2 regions of the Paracoccus liaowanqingii genome follow, and region 1 is predicted to be linked to the other one. Evidence: riboswitches for the same ligand, from Rfam matches in the RefSeq annotation. Region 1 holds a riboswitch; the other holds the start of a gene.

Region 1 (11,922 bases):
GGGTTCGAGGACAGCCGTCTTTACGCCGCCGATTACGACCGTCGCTATCGCCCGGTGGGCGCCGATCCGAGGTTTCCCGAATGACCATGACCGCCCCGAACCCGATGACCCCGACCCCGATGACGCCGGGCCTGATGATCTCGGCCCCCGCTTCCGGGACAGGCAAGACCATGCTGATGCTGGGCCTGCTGACCGCGCTGCGCCGGCAGGGACTGGCGGTGCAGCCCTTCAAGTCGGGACCGGACTATATCGACCCGGGCTTTCACGGGGCGGCCTCGGGGCGGGCCAGCTTCAACCTGGATGCCTGGGCGATGGCGCCGGGGCGGATCGCGGCGCATGTCCTGGGCCAGCCCGCGGCGGATCTGGTGCTGGCCGAGGGCTCGATGGGCCTCTTCGACGGGGTGGCCCTGCCCGGCGAGACGGGCATCGGCTCCAGCGCCGAGATCGCGCAGATGATGGGCTGGCCCGTGGTGCTGATCCTGGACGTGGGCGGGCAGGCGCAATCGGCGGCGGCCACGGCGCGGGGCTTTGCCACGCTGCGCCCCGACCTGCCCTTTGCGGGCGTGGTGCTGAACCGCATCGCCTCGCCCCGCCACGAGGCGCTGATCCGCGAGGGCATGGCCGAGGCGGGGCTGCGCGTGCTGGGCGCCCTGCCCCGGCAGGGCAACATCACCCTGCCCGAGCGCCATCTGGGCCTGGTGCAGGCCGAAGAGACCCAAGGCCTGCAGGCGATCCTGGATCAGGCGGGCGATTTCGTCGCGGCACATTGCGATCTGGAGGCGATCGTGGCGGCGGCGGCCTGCCGCGCCCTGCCCGCATCCGCGCCCCCGCTGCCCCTGACCCCGCCCGGCGGCCGGATCGCGCTGGCCCGCGACGCGGCGTTCAGCTTCGTCTATCCGCATGTGATCGAGGCGTGGCGGCGGGCGGGGGCCACGATCCTGCCCTTCTCGCCGCTGGCCGACGACGGGCCCGACGACAGCGCCGACTGCTGCTGGCTGCCGGGCGGATACCCGGAACTGCACGCCCCCCGGTTGGCGGCGGCCACCGGCTTTCGGGACGCCATGCAGCGCTTTGCCGACGCACGCCCGGTGCATGGCGAATGCGGCGGCTACATGACGCTTGGGGCGGGTCTGGTGGATGCCCAAGGGGTGCGCCACCGGATGCTGGGGCTGCTGGGGCTGGAGACCAGCTATGCCAAGCGCCGCATGCATCTGGGCTATCGCCGGGCCACGCCGCTGGCCGCGGTGCCGGGCCTGGGGGCGCAGCCGATGCGCGGGCACGAGTTCCACTATGCCTCGATCCTGGCGCAGCCCGATGCGGCGCTGGCGCGGGTCACCGATGCCAATGGCGCCGAGGTGCCCGAGACCGGCAGCCACCGCGCCATGCCCGGCGGCGGGCAGGTCACCGGGACCTTCTTTCATCTGATCGCCCCGGCGACGGTCTGAGGGGCGGCAGCGGCTTGACGCAGGCCGCGACATCGCCTTTAGGTGAAGGCCTGACTGGTGCCCGTCAGACGCGATCCGCGTCGGGCTTCATCGGGAATGGGGAAGGGCGGACCCAATCGCGGCGCCCGAAGCCTCAGCCGCCCCCGCGACTGTATGCGGAGAGCGCGCGTCACCACATGCCACTGGGGCCCGCCCCGGGAAGGCCGACGCCGCGCTTTGACCCGCAAGCCAGGAAACCGGCCATCTCAGGCAACCCATCCTGCCGTCGGGTGTGACGGCCATCGGAGACTGGACCATGCATATCGAAGAGGGCGTCGTGACCGGCGCCAAGATCCTGCTCAGCTATGCCACCGCCGCGACGGCCGGTGTCTATACCCTGAAACTGGCCTATGGCGCCCTGCGCGACCGGGGGACGGCCTCGCTGGCCGCCCGGGCGGTGCTGGCGACGGCGGCGACCTTCGTCTTCTTCCAGGTGCTGCCGACATGGTCCGTGGGCGTGTCCGAGGTGCACCTGATCCTGGGCTCGACGCTGTTCCTGCTGTTCGGCGCGGCCCCGGCGGCGCTCGGGCTGGCGCTTGGCCTGCTGGCGCAGGGGCTGCTGGTCGCGCCCTTCGATCTGCCGCAATACGGGATGAACGTGACCACGCTGCTGGTGCCGCTGTTCGCGCTGCGCGCGCTGGCCGGGCGGATCATCGCGCCGGGCACGGCCTATGTCGACCTGCGCTATGGCCAGGCACTGGCGCTGTCGGCGGCCTATCAGGGCGGCATCGTGGCTTGGGTCGCGTTCTGGGCTTTCTACGGGCAGGGCGCCGAGGCCTGGGGCGGCGTCGCGGCCTTCGGCGCGGCCTACATGCTGGTCATCGCGCTGGAGCCGCTGGTCGATCTGGCCGTGCTGGCGGGGGCCAAGGCCGCGCGGGGCCTGCGGGGCAGCGGGCTGGTGACGCAGCGCCTCTACGCATGATCGAGCTGGTGCTGATCGGGATCGGCACGGGCCATCCCGATCACCTCACCCTGGAGGGCGTCCACGCCCTGCAAGAGGCTGATCTTGTCCTGATTCCCATGAAGGGCGAGGACAAGGAGGACCTGGCGGGGCTGCGCCAGCAGATGCTGGCGCGGCACGGGGTGCGGGCCGTCCCGGCGCCTTTCGACCTGCCCCAAAGGGAGGCGGGCGACCCCGACTATCTGGGCGCGGTCGAGCGTTGGCATGACGCGATATCAAGGGCTTGGGCGGATCGGATCGCGCGGCACCTGCCGGGCGGAGGGCGGGTCGCGCTGCTGGTCTGGGGGGACCCGATGCTCTATGACAGCAGCCTGCGGATCGCGGCGCGGCTGCCGGTGCGGGTGCGGGTCATTCCGGGGATCACGGCCATCCAGGCGCTGTGTGCGGCCCATGCCATCCCGTTGAATTCATTGGCCTCTCCGGTCACGATCACCACGGGGCGGCAATTGCGCGACCATGGCTGGCCCGAGGGGGCCCGGCGGGTCGTCGTGATGCTGGACGGGGCCTGCGCGTTCCGCACCCTTCCCGCCTCCAACCTGTTGATCTGGTGGGGGGCTTTCCTGGGAATGCCGCAGCAGATCCTGGACCACGGGCCGCTGGAGGAGGCAGGGCCGCGCATCGTCGCGGCGCGCGCCGAGGCCCGCGCGGCGCATGGCTGGATCATGGACTGCTACCTGCTGGCCCGGCCGGACTGACCCGCACCGGGCGTGCACCGCGGCGGCACCAAGGCGGCACCGCGCGTACACCGACAACGCGCGGCCCCTTAAGCCCCCGTTAACCCCCCTGCCCCATCCTTTCCCCCGCGACACCGGATCAGGGGGCGGGCATGACGGCAGGCAGACGCGCGGGCGGCAGGGCCGAGGAGGCCCGGCGGGCGAACTATCACTACATGGCCGATGCGATGCGGATGCTGGAATGGGACCTGCACAGCACGGTCCTGTCGCGCATGCGCATCCCCGACGAGTGGCACCGGATCGCGCAGGAGAAAGGCTCGGCGCCCAAGACGCGGGTCACGCTGCGGCTGGACTCGGACGTGGTGGCCTTCTTCCGGTCGATGGGGCCGGACTGGCAGGTGCGGGTCAACCGGCTGATGGCGGCGTGGATGCATGCGCGGCTGGCGGGGCTGATCGAGGGGGCCGAGACGATGGACTATCTGGCCAGGCGCGAGGAGGCCGCGCTGGACGGCCCCCGCCCCGAATTCGGCGACCTGCAGCGGGACGAAAATGCGGCCTGGGCCGAGATGGGCGAGACGCCCCCGCCCTTCGATGGGCCGGGGGTACCGATGGAGGGGCCTCGGCGGATGAGCGAGGCGGGGAAGCGGGCGTTGCTGGAGGAGATGAAGGGGCGGAGGGGGTTTTGAGAGAGTGGTATACTTGCCCCCTCCCACATGTCGTCATAGCCTAAGAGGACGCTTTACCAGGAGAATGCGAAGATCAATGAAAGATTCTGATCCCGCAGGCTTAGGCGCCCAAGGCGAAAGCTATTTTTTTTCCCGGCTTTCGGATTATTCGCCGTCCTTCCGCGCAACGGTGAACAGCCCGCAACGCGACATGAATGGCTGGGACTGCATCGTAGAGGTAGAGAAGGCGGACGTGCCTCATTTTCCAACCGATCTACAACCCGGCAAGCTCGATTTTTTTGTACAAGTGAAGTCAGCTGAGAAGAACCAGCGAACAGCTAAGATAACTCTTCGCAATGCCTTGCACGCATCAAAGTCGCCCCTTCCCCACTTTATCGCTTTCATTCACTACAAATCAGGGCGCGCAGAGAGTCCTGCCACCTATATCAAGCATATTGGCGAAAAAGAAATTGCTGCATGGTTGAGGATCGCTAGAGCGACAGATCTGTCGCGTAAAAGCAAAAGAACCATTACCATTCGCTTTGAAGACCATGAGGAGGTCAGAGAAGCTCCTTTGGAACATATTTGCCGCATGATTGCAGGGCACGGCGGCGACCGCTATGCTGAGAGGAAGATAACCTATGCGCGTGAGATAGGCTATGAGTTACATTATAGTGTAGTTCAAATAGAGGCCAATGCCACACCCCAAGAATTCGAAGAGCATCTGGTGGGAATGGTCAGCAGCATTTCGTACCGCAGCCTAAAGATCTACGATAATAGGTTTGGCATTCCATCGCTGCATCCGACCGCGACCGCGACCGAGGATTTCGGAGAAGTTGCAATCAGCGTCCCAGGCAAAGAGTGCACTGTTATCTTTCGCACCGATGGCGGGCAAACGATCAACTTTCCGGGCACCTTATGGAAGGCGCCGCTTGTTCTATCATCATCAGGACTCGTCAGATTAAAATCGGGACCATTAGAGTTAGTTTTAGATAAGGATGGGTTGGCACGAAGGTGCCGGTTGCGAAATGAGCCTGAAAAAGCAAAAATCTTACACGAACATTTACTACAGGCATGGTTGAAGTACTGGGGAAGTGTTGGAGTTGTAGAAGTCCAAGTAGACATAGATGGACACCGTCAATCGTTTGGGAGTATCGGCAACATCGAAGGTAATCGAGAGGAGGCGGCACGGTTCTATAGCGTAGTTAGTCTGATATACCGGTTGGCTGAAAGGGAGGCTCGCCTTGGTTTGACGTTGCCCCATGCCGAACTAGTCACAGAGATAAACAAGAAGTTTACTGCGCTTTTGGCGTTGAGTTCCTACACTAAAATACGCTCACGTGATGGGGTTAATCTCCAGGGCGCTGATATGGCCAGCTACCTTGGACTCAGCTTGAGTGGGTACTATCTAGGAGGCATTTTTACAAAATCAGCTGCCCTGAGTCAGCGCGGTTCAAAACCAAAAGCATACATGTTCCACAACAGCTGTGAGATTGCCGACTCATGCTCGGGCAGCGCATCCGACATGGCGTGCGAAGACGAGCTGAGAAACAGGTATGATTCTTACCTGAAAACTCAAAGACGGGAAATCGTCAGCATCGAGCGGGGAAACATCGCCGCGCTTGGAAAGAAAATCAGGGATAGAGAGGATTTTGAGATAACCCTCTACACGCCCGATTGATTACGCCTGCAGCGACCGCACCCCGACTTCCCCCTCCTCGCGCGACTTGATCGCCGCCACGGCGGCGATGCTGCCGGCCGCCGTGGTGAAGTAGGGGATCTTGTCGTAGAGGGCGACGGCGCGGATGTCGCGGCTGTCGGCGATGGCCTGGACGCCCTCGGTGGTGTTCAGCACCATCGCGATCTCGTCGTTCTTCAGGCGGTCGACGATGTTCGGGCGCCCCTCGTAGACCTTGTTCACGCGGGTCGAGGGCACGCCATGGGCGTCGAGGAAATCGGCCGTCCCCGCCGTCGCCACCAGATCGAAGCCCATCGTCACCAGGTCGCGCGCGGCCTGGGCCAGCGCGTCCGTCTTGTCGAAATCCTTGACGGACAGGAAGACGCGGCCCTCATGCGGCAGGTTGGTGCCCGCGCCCATCTGCGCCTTGAGGAAGGCGCGGGCGAAGTTGCGGTCCCAGCCCATCACCTCGCCGGTCGAGCGCATCTCGGGGCCCAAGAGCGTGTCGACGCCGGGGAAGCGGGCGAAGGGCAGCACCGCCTCCTTGACCGAGAACCAGGGCGTGATCGGGTCGGCCAGCGTCATCGGGTCGGCGAAGGGCAGGTCATCCTCGGGGCCGACGCCCTCGGGATAGGGCGCGCGGGCGGGGAAGTTCGACATCGGCTCTCCGGCCATCAGGCGGGCGGCGATGCTTGCGATGGCGCTGTCGGTGGCCTTGGCGACGAAGGGGACGGTGCGGCTGGCGCGGGGGTTGACCTCGAGTACGTAGATTTCGCCGTCCTTCAGCGCGAATTGGACGTTCATGAGGCCGCGGACCTTGAGCGCGCGGGCCATGGCGGTGGTCTGGACCTTGAGTTCCGCGATGGTGGCGGCGTTCAGCGTGTGGGGGGGCAGCGAGCAGGCGCTGTCGCCCGAATGGACGCCCGCCTCCTCGATATGCTCCATGATGCCGGCGACATGGACGGTCTCGCCGTCGCTGAGCGCGTCGACATCGACCTCGATCGCGCCCGAGAGGTAGCTGTCCAAGAGGACGGGGCTTTTTCCGCTGACGGTCACGGCCTCGGTGATGTAGCGGCGCAGGTGGTCCATGTCGCGCACGATCTCCATCGCGCGGCCGCCCAGCACGTAGGAGGGGCGGATGACCAGCGGGAAGCCGATGCGTTCGGCGATCTGGATGGCCTGCGCGTCGCTGCTGGCGATGCCGTTGACGGGCTGCTTGAGGCCCAGGTCCTGCAGCAGGTGCTGGAACCGCTCGCGGTCCTCGGCCAGGTCGATGGCGTCGGGGGTGGTGCCGAGGATCGGGATGCCCTCGTCCTGCAGCGCATTGGCCAGCTTCAAGGGCGTCTGGCCGCCGAACTGGACGATGACGCCGTGCAGTGTGCCGTTCTGCTGTTCGGTGTGCAGGATCTCGAGCACATGCTCGAAGGTCAGCGGTTCGAAATAGAGCCGGTCCGAGGTGTCGTAGTCGGTGCTGACCGTCTCGGGGTTGCAGTTGATCATGATGGTCTCATACCCCGCCTTGGTCAGGGCGTAGCAGGCATGGCAGCAGCAATAGTCGAACTCGATCCCCTGGCCGATGCGGTTGGGGCCGCCGCCGAGGATGACTACCTTTTTCGCGCCGGTGGGGCGGGATTCGCATTCCACGTCGCCCATCGCGGGGGTCTCGTAGGTCGAGTACATGTAGGGGGTCTGCGCCTCGAACTCGGCGGCGCAGGTGTCGATGCGCTTGAAGACGGGGCGGATGTCCAGGGCGCGGCGGGCGCGGCGGATGTCGGATTCGTCGCGCTTGGTCAGGCTGGCCAGGCGGGCATCGGTGAAGCCCATCATCTTGACGCGGCGCAGGCCGTCGGCGTCGGTGGGCAGGCCGTCCTGGCGGATGACATGCTCGGCATCGATGATCTCGCGGATGCGGGCCAGGAACCACGGGTCGAAGCGGGTGACGCGGTGGATCTCGTCGTCGCCGAGGCCGAAGCGCATCGCCTCGGCGATGACGCGGATGCGGTCGGGGGTGGCCTTGGACAGGGCGGCGATGACGGCGGGCTTGCCCTGTTCTGCAGCGCCCTCGATCGGGATCTCGTCCAGGCCGGAAAGGCCGGTCTCCATCGAGGCCAAGGCCTTCTGCAGCGATTCGTGGAAGCTGCGGCCGATGGCCATGACCTCGCCCACGGATTTCATCGCGGTGGTCAGTTCGGGCTTGGAGCCCGGGAACTTCTCGAAGGCGAAGCGCGGGATCTTGGTGACGACATAGTCGATCGATGGCTCGAAGCTGGCGGGCGTCACCTTCGTGATGTCGTTGTCCAGTTCGTCCAGCGTGTAGCCCACGGCCAGCTTCGCGGCGATCTTGGCGATCGGGAAGCCAGTGGCCTTGGAGGCCAGCGCCGACGAGCGGCTGACGCGGGGGTTCATCTCGATGACGACCATGCGGCCATCCTCGGGGTTCACGGCCCATTGCACGTTCGAGCCGCCGGTCTCGACGCCGATCTCGCGCAAGACCGCGATGCTGGCGGTGCGCATGATCTGGTATTCGCGGTCGGTCAGGGTCAGGGCCGGGGCGACCGTGATGCTGTCGCCGGTATGCACGCCCATCGGATCGACATTCTCGATGGCGCAGACGATGATGGCGTTGTCGTTGCGATCCCGCACGACCTCCATCTCGAATTCCTTCCAGCCCAGCAGGGATTCGTCGATCAGCACCTGCGCCATGGGCGAGGCGTCCAGACCCGAGCGCACGATGCGTTCGTAATCGTCGCGGTTATAGGCCACGCCGCCGCCGGTACCGCCCAACGTGAAGGCGGGGCGGATGATCGCGGGCAGGCCGATTTCCTCCAGCGCGTCCATGGCTTGCGCCACGCCGGTGTTGATGTCGTACTTGCCCGAGGCCAGCTTGGGCGCGGCGATGATCGTGGCCTTGGGGTTTTCCAGGCCGATCCGGTCCATCGCCTCGCGGAACAGCTTGCGGTCCTCGGCCATCTCGATGGCGCTGCGCTGCGCGCCGATCAGTTCGACCCCGTAGCGGTTCAGGGCACCGCTGTCGGCCAGGGCCAGCGCGGTGTTCAGCCCGGTCTGCCCGCCCATCGTGGGCAGCAGCGCGTCGGGGCGTTCCTTGGCGATGATCTTTTCGACGATCTCGGGGGTGATCGGCTCGATATAGGTCGCGTCGGCCATTTCCGGATCGGTCATGATCGTGGCGGGGTTCGAGTTCACCAGGATGACCCGGTAGCCTTCCTCGCGCAGGGCCTTGCAGGCCTGAGCGCCGGAATAGTCGAACTCGCAGGCCTGCCCGATGACGATCGGTCCCGCCCCGATGATCAGGATCGACTTGATATCGGTTCTTTTCGGCATGGTCTGGGCCCCCGGGCTGGACTTGGATCGGTCGCGGCAAATCGTCCGGGGTTATAGCCAGCCACACCTTGGGCGCAAGGTGCGGTCGGCATCGGGTCTTGGGAAAAAGCCGGGGGGGGGCGCGATGCCCTTGGGGGATCGGGTGCCGGGGGGCTTGCCTTGTGGCTCGGTTCGGCAGAACGCCTGACGGGCGCCGCCTTGAACGAGGCCGCAGCCGTCAGGCGTTCTGCAGCAGGGTCAGCGCGGCGCTGTAGCGGTTCGCGGCCGGAAAGACGGTCAGCTGCGACCGGGCCATGTAGGTCTGGACCAGCCGGTCGATCGCCTCGGGCGAGGAGATGTCCTTGAAGCTGGAGCTGCCCAGCAGGCGTTCCGAGGCCTTGGTATATTCCTCCAGCTGGCGGTCGACGGGCAGGCGGCCATAGTTCTCGCCGAAGCCGAAGGCGCCTTGGAAGACCTTGCGCAGGGGGGCGTTGCCGATCACCTCGAACCACAGGGTGCGGTCGGTGGAGTCGCGGCCGCCCAACTGCTGCAGCTCGCGCCGGGCGTTCAGTCCCAGGCGCAGGGTGTCATCGCCCTGGCCGATGCGGCGTTCGAACTCGCGCTGGACGAAGGCCGTGCTGACCGTCTCGCCCAGATCGGCCGGCACCGCCTTGGCGCCGAACCCGAAGGCCTCGGCCAGCCGCAGGTAGCGCTTGTCCGCCAGCCGGTTCACCAGCGAGGTCCTGTCCGCGACATCGCTTTCCAGGACCTTCTGGATGAAGGCCTTGTTGGGCAGGTCGGCTTCCAGCCCGAAGGCCGACAGGGCCAAGCTGAGCAGGCGGTAGTCCTTGACCAGATCGGCGGCCTGGGTGGTGCGGGAGATGGTGTCGCGGAAATAGGTGGTCGACCGCTGCACCACGGGATCGCGGGCCACGGCCTGGATCTGGCGGGCCTCGATCCGCTGGACGATCTTCCAGCCGACCAGCCCGGTGGCACCGACGGAGATGGTCATGACACCCTCATTCGTGGCTGGCGGCGAAGAGGCGTGCCTCGCGCGGCAGAAGGTCGCGCAGCTTGCGCATCGCCTGATAGGGGTTGGGCTCGAGCGCGGCGGCGGTCGCATCGGCCAGCAGGATGCGGCTGTCGCGATCCTCGAAGACCTGGCTCAGCTGTTCGATGGCGACGGCCAGCTGGGACATCCCGGCCAGGGGTTCGGTGTCGCCCGACAGGATCAGCTGCGCGATGTAGAGCGCGCGCGAGACGGGCGTGCGGGCGCTGTCGGGATGGATCGCATCGCGCAGGCGCAGGACATTCGCATTGGGGGTCTTGATGGCGATCCTGGTCCGGCGGTCGCCGTTCTCGATCACGGCGCCATTGATCAGCACCCGTTCGTTCGGGGCCAGCTTGAGGACCAGGCCGCTCATGCCGCCCCCTCGCCGCGCAGGCCGCGCATGACGGTCATGTTGATGTCGATCAGCGGATCGGTGGCAGCCTCGCCGGCCATCACCGCATGGCCGTGGCGGATCGCGAAGCCGGCCAGCGACATCAGGCCCGCCTTGGTCGTGTCGGGCAGGGCATTGCCGGGTTCGGCCAGGTCGAAGGCCAGGAGGGTCCAGAGCTCGGTATTCGTGTGGACGGCCAGGATCGTGTCCTGGTTGTCGGTCTGGCGCGGCGATTGCCGCAGCATGCGGGTGACGCGCGAGAAGGCGTCGTATTCGGCGTCCCGGGCCGTGCGCAGGCCGCTGGAGCGATAGCCATGGTCGTTCAGGGGCATGACCGCGTTCACGTTCTAACTTTCCATTCTGGATATCTGGGAAGGGAAAGGGCGCCCGAGGGCGCCCGTCCGTGTCAGCCGCGGAACAGGGCCATGATGGCCGCCGGCGCCTGGTTGGCGATCGACAACGACTGGATGCCCAGCTGCTGCTGCGTCTGCAGCGCCTGCAGGCGTGCCGAGGATTCCTCCATGTCGGCGTCCACGAGGGCGCCGATGCCCGACTTGAGCGAGTCGGCCAGCTTGCCCACGAACTCGGCCTGACCGGTCAGCTGCTTGCCGTAGGAGCCCAGTTGGGCGGTCTTTTCCAGAACGCCGCTGATCGAGGTTTCAATCGCGGTGATGAACGCACCAATATTGGTGAGGTCATCCGCGCTAACGTCCAGGCTGGTGGCGGTGAAGATGGTCGACACACCAAAGGTCGCCGGCACAGCCGGATCAAGGCCGAGCGCGCCGATCAGGGTGTCGAGACCCGTGGTCGCGACCGAGATGGAGTTGGTCTTGGTCGCCACGGTAGCGCCGCGGTCCAGCGAGGCCAGAACCTTCAGGTCGGCCGTGCCGGATTTCAGCAGGTTCACGCCGTTCATCTGCGTGCCGTTGATGACCGACGCGATCTCCTTGAACTTCAGGTTGATGTCGGTGGTGATCTTCGCCTTCTCGCTGGCCGTCGCGGTGTTGTAAGCGCCGGCTGCCAGATCCTTGATGGAGCGCAGGCTTTCGACGACCTTCTCCGCACCGGTGCGGGCCGTGGTCACCACGGCATCCGCCACGTTCAGGTTCGACTGGATGGTCTTGAACGCCGACTGGTCGGTTTCCATGACCTTGGAGATGGCCCAGACCGCCGCGCTGTCCTTGGCATTGGCGACGGACTTGCCGGTCGCGATGTCGGCCTGGGTCTTGCCCAGCTGGGCATTCACGGATTTCAGGGTCTGCAGCGCGACCATGGCGCTGTTGTTGGTCAGAATGCTGGTCATGTTATCCTCCGAAAGGTGCTTTGCACCTGGGGTTTCCTACGTGGCCTTCTGACCGATCGGGCACCTGCCCTGCGCCGTTTCTGGCACGACACCGTTCTAGCTGCCGGTGATTGAGAAGTAGTGAAGATCGCCCCGCCGCTCAAATGAAGCTTGCCGGGCATTTTACTAAAACCTCTGCGCCGCGGTGGCCCGCGTGGGCATGACATTGCGCCGCCCGAGGGAATCGTAGGTCTGCAGGCTGCGCGCCGCCTGCACGATCGCGCGGATCTGATCGGCCGCCTGCTGGGCGCCTGTCAGCGAGGCCTGCGCCAGCGCGCGCAGCTCGGCCAGGGCGGGTTCCAGGCGGGCGCGGGCCTCCTCGTCGAGGCCCGCCCGGGCGGCGACGCGGGTCAGG
Region 2 (11,922 bases), 1.5 Mb from region 1:
AGGTCGGACAACGGCTGGCCAAGCGCCTCGGCTGCCCGCTGCGCCACGTATTTGTGCGAGGTGCCGTGAAAGCCGAAGCGGCGCAGCCCGGCGTCGCGCCAGGCGGCGGGCACGGCATAGGTGGTGGCGCGGGCCGGGTTGGTCAAATGAAAGCTGGTGTCGAAGACCGCGACCTGCGGCACATCGGGCCAAATGTGCGAGGCCAGGCGCAGCCCCTCCAGCATGGCGGGGTTGTGCAGCGGCGCCAGCGGCGTCAGCGCCTCGATCCGGGCGATGACGGCCTCGTCGATCTTCGCCGGGCCGGTGAATTCGGTCCCGCCATGCGCCAGCCGGTGGCCCACCGCGTCGATCCCCGCCAGGCCGCGTTCGGCCAGAACGCCCGGCACCGCCGCGATGGCCGCCGCCAGATCGGCATGCGGCGCCCGGCCCTGTTCGGGCGGACCGTCCGCGCCCTCGAAGGCCACATCGCAGCCCCCCTCGCGGAAGCGGTCGAAGCTGCCCTTGAAGACCTGCCGGTCGCCGTCGAACAGGCCGAACTTCAGGCTGGAACTGCCTGCATTGAAGACGAGAACGCGCATGGGCAGGAAATCCTTTGCGGTAACAGGGGCATCGTCGGCTTTAGCGGCGGTTCGTTAATTTTGCGTGACGCCCGTCAGCTGCAGCCGCCGGGACCGACGCCCGAGGCGCGGACTGCCCATTCCGTCATCTGCGCGACCAGCTGCTGCGAGGCCGTGTCGAAGGCCGGGATCAGATCGGCGGTGCGGGTGCCGGCGGCAGGGACCGCAGCCGAGAAGCTGGCGCGAGAGACGACCTGGGCGTCCATCTCGCTGACCATCTGCGCCTCGACAGTGAGGCGCACCAGGGCGCCCTCGGGGGCCAGCTCGGCGTTGAAGTCGCCGATCTCGCTGATCAGCGCCACGTCGCCCGACAGACCCAGGGGCGCGCGGCCCACATGGCCGTAGGCGCCCGTCGCGCCCAGGCTTTGCACCAGCAGGCGCTGCAGCATCGCGGGCACGGTGTCGCCCCATTCGGCATCCGGCAGGTATTGCGTCTGCAGCGCCGAGGGGCGGATCATGATGCGGTTGCTGTCCAGCGTGGCGCGGGCCTTGGGCGGCTCGACCACCAGTTCCCCCACCCGCGAGCGGCTGCAGGTAAAAGCCGGGGGCGGGCGCAGCTCGAACAGGTCGCGGTCGGGCTCTCCCTGCAGGGCGGAGAGCGCGCCGCAGCCCGGCAGGGTCGCGATCAGCAGGATCAGGGGCAGGCGCATGGGTAACCTCATCTGCGGAATTCGGGGGTCCGGGGGCCGGACAGAAGCTGCGTGGGGTCGCGGCGTAGGGTCGAGACAAGCTGGCTCATGTTCTCGACCAGCGCGCGCATGTCCTGACTGAGACGGCCGATCTGGGGCAGCGTCTCGCCCGCGAAGGATTGGACCGGCCCGCCCGCGCCCTCGACCACCCCGCGCAGCGAGGTGAAGGCCGCCGACGCCGCGTCCGCCGCCTGGCGCAGGCTGGCGCTGATCTGCGGCAGGTCGTCGGGCAGGCGGGCCAGCGCGCCGTTCAGCGCGGCCAGCGTGGCGCGCAGATCACCGGCCACCGGGGCGAGGTCGCGGGTGACGACCGTCTCGGCTGCGTCGAAGGCCCGTGTCCCCGAGGCCAGCGCGGTGTCCAGCCCGTCCAGGCTGGCATCGGCGCGCTCGGTCAGCGTGGTCAGCCCGGCGGCGCTGCGTTCCAGCTGCTGGGTCAGGGTCGTCAGGTCGCCCGAGACATAGCCGTCCACCCCCTCCAGCGTGGCGGTCGCGGCGGCCAGCGTCGTCTCGGCCCGGGTGGCGGCGTCGGCAAAGCGGTCCAGCGTGGTGCCCGCGCTGCGGCTGAGCCCGTCCATCTGCCCGCCGAAGGCCGCGATGCCCGTGGCGGCGGTCGAGATGGCTTGGGTCGCCGTCGCCACATCGTCCAGCGCCTGATCCAGATTGCCGCTGGACCGTTCGACATTGTCGAGGATTGCCGTCACACGGGCCTGATTTTCCTCTCCAAGGATCAGGGTCAGCTGCTCGGCCACCAGACCGAGGCGCTCGATGATCTGCGGTCCCTCGTCGGTCAGCGTCTGCAGCGCCGAGCGGCTGGAGGCGATGACCGGCACCTCGGACGTGTCCGCATCGCGCAGCAGGGGCGTGCGGGACGATCCGGCGCTGACCGCGACCAGCGCCACGCCGGTGACGCCCTGCACCTCCAGCGCGGCCGTGCTGTCGGCACGGATGGGCGTGTCCAGTGTCACCTCCAGCCGGACCCGGACCGGCAGCGGATTGTCCGGCGCCAGCTGCATGTCGACGACCCGGCCCACCGCCAGACCGGCAAAGCGCACCTCGGACGAGGGGCCAAGCCCCGAGACCTCGGGGAAATAGACGTCGTAATAGGCGAACTGCCGGTCCAGCTGCAGCTGCGCGAACCACAAAACGAAGCCCAGGATCCCCAGGAACCCCGCCAGGGTGAAGGCGCCGATCAGGGCGTAATTGGCCTTGGTTTCCATCGCGTCAGTCCTTCTTCACGGCGGCACGCGCCCGGGGGCCGTGGAAATATTCATGCACCCAAGGGTGATCGACGCCCAGCATCTCGTCCATGGTGCCGGTCGTCAGGACCTTGCGTTCGGCCAGGACGGCCACGCGGTCGCAGCAGGCATGCAGCGTGTCCAGGTCATGCGTGACCAGAAAGACCGACAGGTTCAGCGCGTCGCGCAGCGTGACGATCAGCCTGTCGAATGCGGTGGCGCCGATCGGGTCCAGCCCGGCGGTGGGTTCGTCCAGAAACAGGATCTCGGGGTCCAGCGCCAGCGCGCGGGCCAGCCCGGCCCGCTTACGCATCCCTCCCGAGAGGTCCGAGGGGAAATTCTCGTTGGCCTTCCACGGCAGCCCGGCCATGCTGACCTTCAGCTCTGCCAGTCCCCGCCGTTGCGCGTCGGTCAGGCCGGGAACGGCGTTCAGCGGCACCTCGACATTCTCGCGCACGGTCAGGGACGAGAACAACGCGCCGTCCTGAAACATCACGCCCCATCGCTGTTCCAGCGCCCGCCTGTCCGCACCCGACAGGCTGCCGATGCGCTGGCCCAGCACGTCGATCTCGCCCGCCTGTGCGGCCTCCAGCCCCACGATGGCGCGCAGCAGCACCGACTTGCCGGTGCCCGATCCGCCGACGACGCCCAGGATCTCGCCGCGCCTCAGGTCCAGATCCAGCCCCTCATGCACGACATGGGTGCCGAACTGGGTGCGCAGCCCCCGGACGCGGACGACGGGATCCTCGCTCACAGCCCCACCTGCGCGAAGAAGATCGAGAAGGCCGCATCGGCGATGATGACCGCAAAGATCGCGCTGACCACCGCGGACGAGGTCATCCGCCCGAGCGATTCCGCATCCTTGCCGACCTGCATCCCGGCATGGCAGCCGATCACCCCGATGATGACCGCGAAGACCGGGGCCTTGGAGAGGCCCACGATGGCGTGGGTCACGCTGACGTCGGAGAGCCGCGCCAGAAAGACCGAGGGCGAGATGCCCAGCTCGACCCAGGACATCACCGCCCCGCCCAGCAGCCCCATCAGCGCCGAAACCAGCCCCAGGATCGGCAGCATGACGACCAGCGCCAGCACCCGCGGCAGGATCAGCACCAGGTCGGGGTCCAGGCCCAAAGTGCGCATGGCATCAATCTCTTGGCGCATCTTCATCGACCCGATCGAGGCCGTCAGCGCCGAGGCCGTGCGCCCCGCCACCACGATGGCGGTCAGCAGGATGCCCAGTTCGCGCAGGATGGAAATGGCGATCAGGTCGACGACGAAGACCTCGGCCCCGAACTGGCGCAGCTGGTCCGATCCCTGGAAGGCCAGCACCACCCCGATCAGGAAGGACATGACGGCGACGATGGGCACGGCGCGCAGCCCGGTCTCCTGCGCATGGTGGACCAGCGCTGTCATCGGGAAGCGCGAGGGATGGCGCAGCCCCCGCGCCATGGCCGCCAGCACGCGGCCCAGATACTCGGCCAGCTCGACCAGATAGCGCAGCGCGCCCATCACCCGGACGCCGGTCGCCTCGAGGATGCGGCGCCAGCGGGCGGGGGCGGGCTGGGCATCATCCGCCTCCGGCAGGGCCGCCGTCACCGTGTCCAGAAGGCCCTGATGGTGGTCCGAAAGGCCGCTCAGCGTGGCGCCCCGGTCGCGGCGCTGCGCCAGCTCCCACGCGCCGGCGGTGTCCATCCGCGACAGGCCCGACAGGTCGATCCGCGCGGCAGGGGTGTCGGGCAGGCGGGGCAGGGACCAGACGACCAGATCGCCGCCAAGCGTCAGGCAGTCGCCCTCGACCGCGACCGTCAGATCGGACCGGGGCGCCGTGGGCTGCGTCATTGCGGGGCGCGGGGGATTGGTGATGACATCCGCAGTCGTCCTTGGCCGTGGTGATGCCCCGCGCGGGGACGTGCCCCCGTGATCCGGATCGGCCCGCCCGGCGTGCAACCCTTGGGGCTGCCTCCGGTCTAGGCGCCTGCCGCCCCTGCGGCAAGGCCGTTCGCATCGAGGGGTCAGCGGCGGCGGATCACGGGCGGCGGGACATGATCCACAGGAAGAACACCCCGCCGATCAGGCCGGTGACGACGCCGATGGGGATGTCCTCGGGGGCCATCGCCACCCGGGCCAGCGCATCGGCGCAGATCAGGAAGACCGCGCCCGCGAAGGCCGAGCCCGGCAGCACCCGGGCATTTTCGCCCCCCAGGACCAGCCGCACCAGATGCGGCATCATCAGGCCGACGAACCCGATCAGTCCTGAAAAGGCCACCATGATCCCGGTGATCAGCGCCCCCGCCACGAAAACGGTCAGGCAAAAGCGCCCGACCTCCAGCCCCAGGCTGGCGGCGGTCTCGTCGCCCAGGCTCATGGCGTTCAGCCGCCCGGCCTGCGCCCACAGCCACAGCCCGCAGGGGACCAGCACGGCCAGCGGCCACAGAAGATGGGACCATTGCGCCAGACCGAGGCCCCCCAGCATCCAGAAGACCACCGTATGCGTGGCGCGCGGATCGCCCAGAAAGATCAGGATGTTGGCGCAGGCCATGATGACGAAGCTGACCGCCACGCCGGTCAGGACCAGCCGGTCGGCGCTGCCCGCCCCCGCCATCCGCGCCGTGCCCAGGACCAGCACCGTGGCCAGCAGCGCGCCGCCGAAGGACATCACCGGCACGGTCAGCGCGCCGAGGAACATCCCCGTGTGAAGCAGCGCCGCGATCGCCCCGAAGGCCCCGCCCGACGAGATCCCCAGCAGATGCGGATCGGCCAGCGGGTTGCGCGTCACCGCCTGCAGCGCCGCGCCCACCAGGCCCAGACCCGCGCCCACCAGCCCCGCCAGGATCGCGCGGGGCAGGCGGATCTGCCAGACGATGCTGGCCTGTCCCGCGCTCCAGTCCGGAGTGACCAGGCCCGGCACCAGGCGGTCCAGCACCACGCCCCAGACCGTGGACAGGGGCACCGCGACCGCCCCCACCGACACGGCCATGCCGATGGCCATGACCAGCACCGTCACCAGGACGGTGCCCAGGCCCAGCCTCAGCCCCCGGCGCTGCGCGGTCAGGATCGCGGTGGTGTCGGCCATCGCTCAGTCCCCCGAAAAGCCCGCGACCAGCTTCTCGACGGCGCGGATGTTGCGGGGGCCGGGCGTCGCCTCGACATAGTCCAGGACGACGAAGCGGTCGTTCCGGACCGCGTCGATCCCCGCCAGTGCGGGATTGGTCCGCAGGAAGTCGATCTTCTGGTCCGCCGTCACGTCGCCATAGTCGACGATCACGATGACCTGCGGATCGCGGTCGGCCACCGGCTCCCAGCTGATCTCGGCCCAGCTCTTGGGCAGGTCGTCCATGATGTTGCGCCCGCCCGCGGCCTCGATCAGCGCGGTCGGCATGCCATGCGCGCCGGCCGTGAAGGGCGCCTCGGTGCCGCTGTCATAGACGAAGACGCGCAGCGGGGCTCCGCGCTCCGCCCCTTCGGTCAGCGCCGCCAGCTCGGTGCGCCATCCGTCCACCAGCGCCTGCGCGCGGTCATCGACCCCGAAGATGCGGCCCAGGTTGAGGATGTCGCCATACATGTCCTCCATGCCGGATGCGTTTCGCGGGCCCAGATGGATGCAGCTTTCGGTCAGCTCGTAGACGGCGATGCCGAAGGGGGCCAGCGTGTCGGGCGTGACCTCGCCGCCGACCGTCATGCCGTAGTTCCAGCCCGCGAAGAAGAAATCCGTGCCCGCCCCGGCCAGCACCTCCTTGCTAGGATAGCGGGCCGACAGCTCGGGCAGTTCGGCCACGCCGTCGCGCGTCCGGTCGTCCAGCGTCTTCCAGCCCGAGATGCCGGTATAGCCCACCATCCGGTCGCGCAGGCCCAGGACCAGCATCATCTCGGTCAGGTTCACGTCGTTGGACACGGCGCGCGCCGGGGCCGCGTCGAAGGTCACCTGACGGTCGCAGCTTTGCACGGTCACGGGATGGGCCAGCGCGGCGGGGGCCGACAGCAGCAGGGCGGCAAGGGACGAGCGGATCACGGGGCGGTCCTTTCGGAGATCGTCACAGATGGAAGGAAAAGCGCGGCGCGGGGCCCGAGCGGTCGATCCGGGCGCCCACGCGAAAGGCGCGGGCCAGCACGGCCTCGGTCAGCGCGGCGTCGGGCGGGCCGTCGGCCAGGATGCGCCCCTCGGACAGGACAAGGATGCGGTCGGCGAAGCGGGCGGCCAGCGTCAGGTCGTGCAGCGTGGCGATCACCGTCAGGCCCAGGCCGCGCAGCAGGGCCAGCAGTTCCAGCTGGTGGCGGATGTCGAGGTGGTTGGTGGGTTCGTCCAGCACGATCACGCGCGGCTCTTGCGCCAAGGCCCGGGCGACCGCGACGCGCTGGCGCTCGCCGCCCGACAGGCTGCCGAAGGCGCGGTCGGCCAGGGGCGTCACGTCCATCCGCTCCAGCGCCGCCGCGATGCGGGGGGCATCGGCAGGGTCGGGACCGGCCCATCCGGCCGCCCATCCGCGCCGGTGCGGCAGGCGGCCAAGCGCCACGATCTGCCGGGCGGTCAGGGCGAAATCGGTGGGCTGCTCCTGCAGGACGGCGGCCATGCAGCGCGCGGCCTCGGCGGCGCCCATCTGCCACAGGTCGCGCCCCATCAGCCGGACGGTGCCCTGCTGCGGGGCGTGATGGCGATAGATCAGCCGCAGAAGCGAGGTCTTGCCCGCCCCGTTCGCCCCGCAGATCGCCACAATCTGGCCCTGCGGGACCGCGAAGCTCAGATCCGACAGGATCCGCGGGCCCCGGGGGGGCGCCCAGCTGACACCCGACAGCTGGACCGCAGGCGGGATCGCCGCCGAAAACGGCAACACAGGGTCAGGCGCGGCCAGGGGCCGGCGCGAGGAATCATCCATCGAAATCTCCTTCCGGGACACCCCGCCCGGTGGTCGTCTGGTTCGATGGCAGGTCTCCTGACTTCGCGGGTCGTGACCTCCCCCGCCTTCCCGCACCCGGTGGGGCGCAGTGGCATCGGGGGACGCTCGCCGCTTACAGTTGCGGGGGCAGTCACGGATTTGGCGCCTGTTGGCTACACCGCACCGTGTTCCCTTTTCACCCGGCCGCGCGTGGCTTGGCCGGGAACCATCAGCGCCCTGAATGCCGCCCCCGCCGCCGCAGGTCAAGCCGGAAGGGCGCGGCGGTCAGGCCCGCTGCCGCAGATACCGGGCCAGCCAGCCCTGCGCGTCGAAGGCGCCGTCCTGCGCGGGCTGATAGATCTGCCGGTCCAGCAGGGCCAGCAGGCGGCGATGCGCGGGGCTGTCCGCGCCCCGCCACGCCAGATGATCGGCCGCGGCCGCGCGCAGCGCTGGCAGGTCGCCTTGGGCGGCCGCCGTGCGCAGGGCGCCCGCATGGGGGTTGGGGCGCAGCCCCCGCAGCCTGTGGCGCAGATCGGGCAGCCGGCGCCGCAGCACCGCCAGCAGCCCCGCCCCGAAGCCCAAGGCCGCCAGCCCCGCCATCGCCCAGCCCGGCTCCATCCCGAAGGGCACCCCCGAGGAGGTGGTGAAGCCCGCAAAGCCGAAGGGGATGGGCTTCATCGCCGCGACCTCGACCCGGCGGGCCTCGGTGTCGAACCAGACGACGGGCACGGCCGGCAGCACGCCCGGCTCGCCGGTGCGGGGGCGCATCTGCCATTCCCAGACCACGCGCGACACCGGTCCCTGCGGGGTCGGGGTGGTCTCTCGGATCTCGGGCAGGGTGAAGCTGATCAGCCAGGGCTGGCTGATGTCGGGACGGGGCGGGAGGTGATTGGCCATCGCGCCCAAGGCCTCGATCGTGACGCGGCGGGTCAGGATGTCGGTCGGCAGCAGCCGACCCGGAGGGGCCGACAGCTCGTCGGTCAGGACCATCGTGCGGGCGGTCAGGGGGCGGCTATCATGGGGGAAGGGCTTCACGGTCAGCCGCGCCGGGCCCGAGGTCACGCTAATCTGTTCGCGCGCGCCGCCCCGGGTGATGTGGGTCAGATCGTGGACCAGGGGGCCAAGCGACAGGTCCCCGGCCTGGCGCGGAAACAGCGCGATGTCGCGTTCGAAGATCTGGATCATCCGCCCGCCGATGCGTTCCTGGAACCAGCGGTCGCGGTCGATCTGCATCCAGTCATAGGCGTCCGAACTGGGGAATTTGAGATCCTCCAGCGAGACGGTCAGGTCGTATTCGCCGCGCAGGGTCAGGCGGACCATCTCGGCCACGACCGGGTTGCCGTGATCGTGCAGGATCATCAGCCGCGTCTCGCCCGGCGCCAGCGGAGGCGATTCCGCCTGCACGGGACCGGCCCAGAGGATCAGCAGCAGGATCAGCCTTATCACCACGGGTCACCCGCCTCGGGGCGGATCAGCCCCATCTGGGTGCGGCGGTCGTGTTCGGCCTGCAGGCGCAGGGTCAGGAACTCGCCCGGGTCGTCGGTGATCGTCTCCAGCCAGGCGTCGCTGGCCGCCATGCCGCGCGCCTGCGGCGGGCGGCGCCAGCTTTCCGAGGCGGCCTCGGTCATGGCATTGGCGATCAGCTCGTCCGTGGGGCGTCCGCCATGGCCGAAGATGCGGCCCGGCGCGATGCTGTCGCCCTGCTGGGGGGGAAACATCGTGGCGACCAGATCGCGGCTGGCGCGAGCCTGTTCGTCGGCGGGGTTGGCGAACAGCACCGCGTCGAAATAGGCCACTGACAGGGGATAGTCGCCGGTCGCCGCCAGCGACAGCGCCCGGTTGTAGGTCTGCGAGCGTCCTGCGCGGGCGAAATCCGCATCGGCTTGGGCAAAGTCGCCCCGGCGGTACTGCGCCACGCCCCGCGCGCCGTCCTGGTCCAGCAGCGCCAGCGCCACGCCCTCGGCGCCAAGCCGCAGGGCCAGCGTGCCGACCCCGCCGGGGCCCGCAAAGGCCAGAAACGCCAGCGCGCAGGCCAGAAGGACCGCCGCCGCCCTCATCGCGCCCGCCTCAGCATCATCAGCAGGGGCAGGGCGGCCAGCGCGGCCAGGAACGGCCCCAGATCCAGATAGCCAAGCGCCGTCAGGCCCGGATCGCGGGTCGTGTCGCCGCCGCGCTGCAGCCGGGCGGCCAGCCGGTCCACCTCTGCCGCCTGCATCACCTGCCCGCCGCCCTGAACCAGCCGGTCCAGCGCGCCCGCGGGCGGGGCGGGGGTGCCGGGCGCGGACCCTTCGATCCGCAGCGCCCAGATCCGGCCCCCGGCGGCGGCGATGCGCCCGGCCTCGGCCACCGCCTGCGCATCCACCCCGCCCCCGTCCGAGATCAGCACCAGATCGGCGCGGCCCGGTTCGGTCAGCATCTGGCCCGCCAGGCCGATGGCGGCGGCGGGGCGGCTGCCCTGGCCGGGCACGGTGTCGGCATCCAGCACCGCGACCAGCGTCTGCAGCGTGCGCGGATCGGTGGTGGGGGCCGAGGCGGCATAGGCTTCTCCGCTGAAGAGGATCAGGCCGGTGGGGCGCCCGTCCAGGCCCTGGAGCAGCGCCGCCGCCGCCTGCTGCGCCGCGACCAGGCCCAGACCGCGCGCGACCGAAGGCGACATGTCGATGGCGATCAGCACGCTGTCGGTGCGCGCCAGCAAGGGCGCGTCGGCCCGGCGGATGCCCGGACCCGACAGGCCCAGGATCAGCGCCAGCAGCGCCGCCACCGGCAAGAGCCGCACCCATCCGTTCGTCGCGCCGTCGAAGCCGCCAAGCGCCTGCATCGCGGCCAGCATCTGCGGCGGCATCACCTGTTCCCACCCCCCGGCCCGGGGCCCGCGCCGCCACGCGAGGACCGCCAGCGCCAGCGCCGGCAGCAGGGCGGCCAGCCACCACGGGCGCAGCAGGATCAGCCCGCTCATGCGCGCCGGCCCGTCAGCCTGCGGGGGTCCAGCAGGGCCACGGCCATCAGCAGGGCGGCCAGCGCGGCGGGCCAGATCCACAGCGCCTGCCAATAGCGCAGCGGAGGCCGCTCGCCCGGGCTGGGCTCCAGCCGGTCCAGCGCCTCGGCCATCGCCTGCAGGTCGGGGGTGCTGCGGACGCGGAACAGCGCACCGCCTGCCATCTCGGCCACGGCGCGCAGCGTGGCCACGTCGACGGCGTCGCGGGCGGCGGGGCGGCTTTCCAGATCCTCGGGGCCAAGCGCGATGGTGTGGACGCGCAGCCCGTGGGCGGCGGCCAGCCGCGCGGCCTCGATCGCCGGCACGCTGCCCGAGGTGTCCACCCCGTCCGACAGCAGGACCACGACGCGGCTTGGCGCCTCGCTGCCGTCCAGCCGCCGGATCGCCAGCCCCAGCCCGTCCGCGATGGCCGTGCCGCGCCCCGAGATGCCAATCTGCGCCTCGTCTATGGCCTGCACCACGGCGCCCATGTCATAGGTCAGGGGGGCGGCCACATAGGCGCGGCCGCCGAAGATGACCAGCCCGATCCGGTCGCCCGTCCGACCCGCCACGAAGGCCCGCGCCGTCTGCTTGACCGCGTCCAGCCGCGAGACGGGCTGGCCGTCCAGGATGAAATCCTGCTGTTCCATGCTGCCCGACAGGTCCAGTGCCAGCACGATGTCGCGGCCGCTGGCGGGGATGACATCGGCCTGCCGCTCGACGCGCGGCCCGGCCAGCGCCAGGACCAGCAGCACCCAGGCCAGCGCCGCCAGCCAAGGCGTGTCGCGCAGGTCGGGCAGGCCCGCCGCCTCTCCGGCGGGCGCCAGATGGGCGGGCACGCGCAGCGCGCGGCGGGGCTGCACCAAGGGCGGCAGCAGCCGGCGCAGCAGCAGCGGCAGGGGCAGCAGGACCAGCAGCCAAGGCAGGGCCAGGCTCATCGCCGCCACATCCGGCGCAGGCGGGCACGGCGGGCCAGCCGCTCGATGCGGCGGTCCGAGGGGGGCGGGGCGGCGCCATAGGCGGCGGCGCGCAACGCCTCGGGCAGGTGGCCCAGATGCCGCGCCAAGGCCAGCATCCGCTGCGGCACCGGCAGGGCGCGCAGATCGGCCAGCCGGATCCGGCGGCGGGGGGCGCGGCGGCGGGTCAGGGGCAGGACCGCCGCCGCCACGGCCAGCCCCGCCAGGATGCCGAAGGCCAGCAGCGCCGCCATCTCGGGCAGCGACAGCGTGGCCATGGACCCCGGCAGGCGGACCGGCGACAGGGCCTGCATCATCTGGTCGTGGGTCACGGGTCCACCCTGCGCGGCAGGGCGCCCAATGCGGACAGCAGGTCCATCTGCCGGGCCAGGTCGGCGGGCTGCAGCCGCGCCAGCCGAGCGGTGCCGTCATGGGTGACGGGCAGGGGCCGGGCGGGGGGCGCCAGCTCCAGCGGGTCGAGGATCAGCGCAACCTCCAGCTGCCGCCCCCGGGCCAGGCGCGACAGGGCGGCCTGCGCGGACGGCCAGCCGTCGGGCGCGGTGGCCAGGATCACGCGGGC

The links. Region 1 has a riboswitch for cobalamin ahead of E4191_RS00875 (energy-coupling factor ABC transporter permease). Riboswitches for the same ligand answer to the same signal wherever they lie in the genome.
Region 2: another riboswitch for cobalamin. It lies ahead of E4191_RS09525 (ABC transporter ATP-binding protein); the one in region 1 lies ahead of E4191_RS00875 (energy-coupling factor ABC transporter permease).

What each region holds. Positions count from the first base shown of each region.
Region 1 covers NZ_CP038439.1:186,135-198,056, reverse strand. The annotation lists gene cobM (precorrin-4 C(11)-methyltransferase) at 1-84, shown strand, start outside; gene E4191_RS00880 (cobyrinate a,c-diamide synthase) at 81-1,445, shown strand; cobalamin riboswitch at 1,484-1,704, shown strand; gene E4191_RS00875 (energy-coupling factor ABC transporter permease) at 1,741-2,406, shown strand; gene cobF (precorrin-6A synthase (deacetylating)) at 2,403-3,140, shown strand; gene E4191_RS00865 (BrnA antitoxin family protein) at 3,272-3,805, shown strand; gene E4191_RS00860 (DUF4365 domain-containing protein) at 3,882-5,465, shown strand; gene carB (carbamoyl-phosphate synthase large subunit) at 5,466-8,804, opposite strand; gene E4191_RS00850 (DUF1217 domain-containing protein) at 9,022-9,795, opposite strand; gene E4191_RS00845 (flagellar biosynthesis repressor FlbT) at 9,803-10,207, opposite strand; gene flaF (flagellar biosynthesis regulator FlaF) at 10,204-10,557, opposite strand; gene E4191_RS00835 (flagellin N-terminal helical domain-containing protein) at 10,632-11,528, opposite strand; gene E4191_RS00830 (hypothetical protein) at 11,694-11,922, opposite strand, start outside.
Region 2 covers NZ_CP038439.1:1,957,305-1,969,226, reverse strand. The annotation lists gene E4191_RS09560 (acetate/propionate family kinase) at 1-578, opposite strand, end outside; gene E4191_RS09555 (ABC-type transport auxiliary lipoprotein family protein) at 653-1,267, opposite strand; gene E4191_RS09550 (MlaD family protein) at 1,276-2,523, opposite strand; gene E4191_RS09545 (ABC transporter ATP-binding protein) at 2,528-3,295, opposite strand; gene E4191_RS09540 (ABC transporter permease) at 3,292-4,380, opposite strand; gene E4191_RS09535 (FecCD family ABC transporter permease) at 4,568-5,614, opposite strand; gene E4191_RS09530 (ABC transporter substrate-binding protein) at 5,618-6,550, opposite strand; gene E4191_RS09525 (ABC transporter ATP-binding protein) at 6,573-7,412, opposite strand; cobalamin riboswitch at 7,443-7,658, opposite strand; gene E4191_RS09520 (BatD family protein) at 7,698-8,858, opposite strand; gene E4191_RS09515 (tetratricopeptide repeat protein) at 8,855-9,469, opposite strand; gene E4191_RS09510 (VWA domain-containing protein) at 9,466-10,368, opposite strand; gene E4191_RS09505 (VWA domain-containing protein) at 10,365-11,324, opposite strand; gene E4191_RS09500 (hypothetical protein) at 11,321-11,674, opposite strand; gene E4191_RS09495 (DUF58 domain-containing protein) at 11,671-11,922, opposite strand, start outside.